2 regions of the Eubacterium sp. AF34-35BH genome follow, and region 1 is predicted to be linked to the other one. Evidence: riboswitches for the same ligand, from Rfam matches in the RefSeq annotation. Region 1 holds a riboswitch; the other holds the start of a gene.

Region 1 (3,218 bases):
TTACACAAAGAAAGGTCCTTATGATGACACGTATGTAGTTTATGCATATTATCAGATGGGACTTAAGAATATTGACACAACAGTTCCTGCAATTAGCAGATTATATGTTGTTAGGGATAAGAAAACAGGAAATGTTTATATTCAAAATGATAGTGGTGATGATATTCAAAAATACATGAATAAAGTTACAAAAGATTCTGATGTTCAGGATTTATTAAAAGATGTTCAGGAAGAATTTGAAAGTGTTAAGGCATCAGATCCTAAGGTTAAGGCTTATTATGATGCTATTAATGCTAAAGCAAATGAAAAGAAAAATGAGACTACTACAGGAACTTCAAACAATAAGAATGAAACAACTGCATCTCATACATCTAACAATGCAACAACAAAAGCATCTGTGACAACACAGGCACCTACTACAAAGGTGAATAGTACAACAAAGCCACAGACAACAGCTTCAAAAAATAACAAAAACAAATAGAAATTAGTAGGTCAAATAAATGGAAAACGTATGTTATATAGTTGGTGCCGGAGATAACTCCGGTACCAATTTTACTAAAAAAGAAAATGATTTTGTAATAGCGGCAGATGGCGGTTTTGAGAAAATACACCAACTTGGAATAGAACCTGATTTGGTAATAGGTGATTTTGACTCTTTAGGATATGTTCCTGTTGGTGGCAATGTGGAAAAGCACAAAGTAATGAAAAACGAAACAGATATGATGATTTGTGTTAAGACAGCATTGCACAAAGGCTTTAATAACATTGTGATTTTCGGAGGAACCGGTGGAAGGATAGACCATACTTTTGCCAATATACAAACACTTTTATATGCATCACAATTAGGAGCCAACATTAAGATGGTTGATGGTAATAACACATATACAGTTGTTTCAGATGGTTCGATTTCAATAACAGGAAAAGAAAAAAATATATTTTCGGTTTTTGCGATAAACGGAGTTGCTCATAATGTTACAATAAAAAATGCATTATATAATATAGAAAACTATAAACTTGAGGAAAACAGACCTTTAGGGGTAAGCAATCAGTTTGTAAATGCAAATCCTGTTATATCAGTTGGAAAAGGAAGTCTTCTAATTGTATATTAAACTAATCAGATATGTATACAATACTTTGCCAACTTGACAAAAAATGTTAAAGAATATAGAATAAATAATGAAAAATATGTCGCTAGGGGTGCCGGATGGCTGAGAGATGTATGTCGACCCTCACTACTTGATATGGTTAGTACCATCGTAAGGAAGCATTTAGTTATGTATAGGTTCTCTGGTGATATTATATTCTAAGGAGGACTTTTTTTATGGAAAAAACAAAGAAAACAGGAACATTGGTAGAATGTTCAGTTTTGATTGCTATGGCTTTTGTGTTAAGCTTTATTAAGATTATCGACATGCCATACGGTGGAGCAGTAACAGCGGCAAGTATGTTGCCTATTATAATTGCAGGTTACAGGAATGGATTAAAATGGGGACTTATTACAAGTTTTACATATAGTATTTTGCAATTATTAACAGGTCTATCAAATGTTTCTTATGCTACATCAACAACAGCTATGATTGCCATAATTCTTTTAGATTACATTGTGGCTTTTACAGTGCTTGGTTTACTTGGTGTTGTTAAGAAAAATAAACATCAGACAGGTGCCTTAGTTTTAGGAACATTGATTGTTTGTTTATTAAGATATTTATGTCATTTTATTACAGGTTGTACAGTATGGGCAGGTGTATCAATTCCAACAGCTGATGGAGCATTATATTCTTTAGTATACAATGGAGCATACATGATTCCTGAAACTGTAGTTACAGTATATGTTATGGCGCTTGTTTCAAATTCAATTGATTTAAGAGCAGCAAAACCTGTAACAAGAGAAAAGTCAAAGAACATTATGGCTGTTTTAAATGGCGTATTAGTATGTGGTATAGCAATAATTGTTGACTTCCTAATTATATTTAGACAAATCCAGACAGAAGACGGATTTAAGATAACACTTATCGCAAATACAAACTGGATGTTAGTAGGTGTGATTTTATTAGTAGGTGTTATTGTTGGTGGCTTAACTTATGTAATTACTAAATTAGTAGTTTCAAAAAAGAAAACTGTTTTGCCTAGAAGAGAAAATTAATAAATCAGAAACAAACCTTGAAAGAAAATAAAGCTGATTAATAAGCAAATTAATTACTAAAGCGAATTAATTACCAAAACTAATTAATTGCAAAAACGAATAATTAATCATGCTGAAAAATAAATAATAATATTTATAGATATGTATTTGTGTGAATGTAAAATATAAATAAGGGTATTAGAAATAAATTAAACTATAAACTATTAGAGGGAGAGTACATGTTCTATAAATTTGTTAGCTGAAGCTGTAACAAAATTGTTGCAGCTTCTTTTTAGCATTTTGTAGCTGAAGTTTCATTTGTTTTAGTTTGAGTTAAAGTTTTATTGCTTTATATATTAGTTAAGGTTTTTGATAATATACAGCTTCTCTTATCTTATTTTTGTTGACGTTGTTTCTAGTATCATTTATCATTATTAAGATGTATAATTTAGAAGGATTTATTTAGAATAATTTAAGTTAAAAATACTAAAATAAGGTATGTATATGGATAATAAAAGATTAAAAGAACAGAAAAGTAATACAGAAGAAATAAGATTAAATAAATTTTTAAGTGATGCAGGTTTTTGCTCAAGAAGACAGGCTGACAGATTAATAGAAGAAGGGCATGTTAAGGTAAACAACGAAACTGCTTTGATGGGGCAGAAAGTAAATTTGTTAGACAAAGTTACTGTTGATGGAAAAGAAGTTTCAAGAGAAGAAGAACAGATTGTTATAGCTTTTAATAAGCCTGTTGGAGTAGAATGTACAACTGACAAAAATAATCCCGATAATATTGTTGATTATATTAACTATAGGAAGAGAATTTATCCTATTGGAAGATTGGACAAGAATTCTCAAGGGTTAATATTGTTAACGAATGACGGGGCGTTGGTTAATAACATTTTAAAAGCTTCCAATTATCATGAAAAGGAATATGTTGTAACTGTTGATAAACCCATTACAGAGGAGTTTATCAAACAAATGTCCAAAGGAGTAAAAATATTAGATCAGGTTACAAGACCTTGCGTTGTTAAAAAAGTTAATAAACATACATTTAATATTATTTTAACTCAGGGCTTAAATAGACAAATTAGAA
Region 2 (3,218 bases), 220 kb from region 1:
TACTTAACAGCCTTAATTACTTTTTCATATTCATCCCAGCTTGTTATATAAACATCTGCAAGGCTCTTAACCATATCCTGATCCTTATCACTGTACTTATCATATATACCAACTGTGTGAATACCCATTTTCTTTGCTGTGTCCATGGAATAAGCTCCGTCTTCGAGCAGCCATGTTTCATCAGGTTTTGTACCTAATGTTTCCATTGCTCTCATAAAAATTTCCGGTTTGTCTTTTCCTGAACCAATCTCTGTAGTTGTATATATTTTCTTAAAATATTTTCCAAGATTCAACCTTTCAAAAGCCGCCTCAATCATAGGACGGTCTGTTGATGTTGCAACCACCATAGGTATGTTATTCTTTTGAGCATACTCTAAAATTTCAATTGACTTCCCTTTAAGTGGAGCTTCTTCTTTATAAAAACCAAAAACCTTTTGGTTTATACCATCGCAAATTTCCTTGTCAGAAAGATTAACCTTATATGTTTTTCTGATATACTCTGCTCCTTCTGCCATAGTCAGGCTAAACATAATGTCTCCTAAGTTTTCCTCAGCCTCAATACCTAAATCCTTTAAATACAACTTAGCTGCATCCATCCATATTTCCATAGAATCAAGTATTGTCCCATCAACATCAAAAATAAATCCTTTTGCCATTATTCACCTTTTTATAACATTTTGATTGTTTTTTCTTTTAATTCCTTAGTTGCTTCTTCAATATCCTTTGCTGCAAAAATAGCGCTAATAACTGCTATACCGCAAATGCCACTGCCTGCAAGTTCTAAAACATTGCCTTTTGAAATTCCACCAATGGCTATAACAGGAATTTTTACTGCCTGACATATTGCTTTCAATGTTTCAAAAGTAACTTCTTCTGCATCATCTTTTGAGCCGGTTGGAAAAACTGCGCCTACTCCTAAATAATCTGCTCCGTGTTTTTCCGCTAAAATTGCCTGCTCAACAGTTTGCGCTGACACACCAATAATCTTATCAGGACCAAGCTTTGCCCTTACATCTAAAGCTTCCATGTCACTTTGTCCAACATGAACGCCGTCAGCATCCATTTCCAAAGCAATATCAACATTATCATTAATTACAAATGGTACATTGTACCTTCTACATAATTCTTTTATCTCAATGGCTTCCTTCAAAAAACTTTCTTCATCAAGTTTCTTTTCTCGAAGTTGCATAAAAGTAGCTCCACCTTTTAAAGCTTTTTCAACCTGACTGTACAAAGTTTCGCCATTTAACCAAGCTCTGTCAGTTACGCCGTATAAAAGTAATTCTTCCTTTGTTGTATTACTTAACTTCATATTTAGCTCCTTTTTCTAATGTTTCACCATCCATATTGTAGATGGCATCAATAATTCTGTTTCTGTATGTTGAGTTTCCATCGCCTTCACTCATTCTTGACCATGCAATTTCTCCGGCAAGTCCCATTGTACAAACTGCTGCCGCTGCTGCTTCCAATTTGTTTTCTGGATTTGCAACTAAAAACGCTGTCATCAAACCTGATAACTGGCATCCTGTTCCTGTAATTGAACTCATTTCGGCTCTACCATTTCTTATAACATAGCATTTTTCGCTGTCACAAACTAAATCAATTGCGCCTGTTACTGCGATAATGCTTCCTGTTGCCTTTGAAAAACTCTTGAGCTTGCTAATAGTGTCGTCTAAGTTTTCATCTGTTACTTTGTCAGAAACATCTGCATCTACACCTTTTGTACTTCCTGTACCCAGCATTAAAGTCTTAACTTCTGAAATATTTCCTCTTACAACATCAAATTTCACTTTTTCCATTAATTCATTTGCTGTATTAGTTCTTAACTTGCTTGCCCCTGCCCCAACAGGATCAAGTAAAACAACATGTCCTAATTCATTTGCTTTCTTTCCTGCTGCAAACATAGATGGTATGGTGTTTTTATTTAATGTTCCAATATTAATGTTCAAACCACCACAAATAGATGTAATATCTTCCACATCATCAATATCATCTGACATAATTGGACTGCCGCCACAAGCCAGTAAAACATTAGCCACATCATTTACTGTTACATAATTAGTAATGTTGTGAACTAAAGGCACATTATTTCTTACGTTTTCTACACATTCCTTAAACATATTTCCTCCTTATCGTTCTGCTGAATACTTTTTACAGCAGAATCTCATCATAATTATTACGTTAAAATGAAAAACGGACAAACCTAATCTGGTTTGTCCGCAATAAATCCTATACTTAATTCCTACGTTGGCATTATCCAAATCAGGTTTAAGGGTCGAAGTTGATTACTTCCTCTCAGCCTGCCTACAAGCTCCCCTGTATTTAATTTCCTATAGTATTGTATCTCTCAATTCAATATAATGCAATAGTGGATTTGTTATTGTTGTATACAATTAGAATTCAAATGCCTGCACAAAATCAAGTTTTTCATCTAGATTGCTTGTATAATGACTTGTCATAATCTGGTCATATGTAATATCTTTATCATTTACAAAAAAGTAACCATCTTCTTCCACTTGAGAATTTGTTGCTTTCCCTTTTCGTCTAACTACATACTTATATATCCCGTCATCCTTACAATTATCTTCGCCTTTAACAAAGATTTTTCAAACGGGTCTCTTATGGCATTGAAGGTTATGGATAAAATAAGAAATCAGCAGGATATTGTTTTTCCTGCTGACTTAAAATAAGTGAGTTATAAAAAAAAGATAGGGAGTTATCACTATTATATCAGCCCCATCCTGGAACCTTTTTAAACAAAGTTTTCTTTCCCCAGCTTGACATTTTCTTACTTAAGAAAATCCATCCCTTCTTTCCGGTTTTAGTTTTTACATATGCAAAACCGTTATCCCTCTTATCAAGACCATATTTTCCCTTAGGGCGTTTTGCTACATTCTTTGCCGGCTTGATTTTTATAATTCTAAGCTTATCTCCCTTTTTCAAAGTAAATTTATTCTTTGATTTTTTAGATGCAGTTTTGTACAATTTCATATTTTTCTTTACAGTATACATATATTTTTTTGAGCTTTCCACAAGTTTGTAAGTTCCCGTAGCCGGTACAATTTTATCACCTTTTAACTGTAATGGAATATCCGCGTAAAAACATCCTATTGGCAATGCGTAAGGTGTATCCACAATAATATGGAACCTTCCATTACCTTTCACATTCTTGAACCGATATCCTCTCCCATACATCAGTGCCTTGTTACTGCTTGTTT

The links. Region 1 has a riboswitch for thiamine pyrophosphate ahead of DWZ69_RS04045 (energy-coupled thiamine transporter ThiT). Riboswitches for the same ligand answer to the same signal wherever they lie in the genome.
Region 2: linked by a shared signal. The riboswitch ahead of thiM (hydroxyethylthiazole kinase) and the one ahead of DWZ69_RS04045 (energy-coupled thiamine transporter ThiT) in region 1 are both predicted to bind thiamine pyrophosphate.

Annotation. Positions count from the first base shown of each region.
Region 1 is NZ_QUDZ01000003.1:82,374-85,591, reverse strand. Features, by position in the region: gene DWZ69_RS04055 (hypothetical protein) at 1-481, shown strand, start outside; gene DWZ69_RS04050 (thiamine diphosphokinase) at 501-1,109, shown strand; TPP riboswitch at 1,184-1,280, shown strand; gene DWZ69_RS04045 (energy-coupled thiamine transporter ThiT) at 1,322-2,143, shown strand; gene DWZ69_RS04040 (pseudouridine synthase) at 2,627-3,218, shown strand, end outside.
Region 2 is NZ_QUDZ01000003.1:306,005-309,222, forward strand. Features, by position in the region: gene DWZ69_RS05010 (HAD family phosphatase) at 1-656, opposite strand, end outside; gene thiE (thiamine phosphate synthase) at 668-1,312, opposite strand; gene thiM (hydroxyethylthiazole kinase) at 1,299-2,120, opposite strand; TPP riboswitch at 2,223-2,328, opposite strand; gene DWZ69_RS12330 (hypothetical protein) at 2,394-2,516, opposite strand; gene DWZ69_RS05025 (hypothetical protein) at 2,731-3,218, opposite strand, start outside.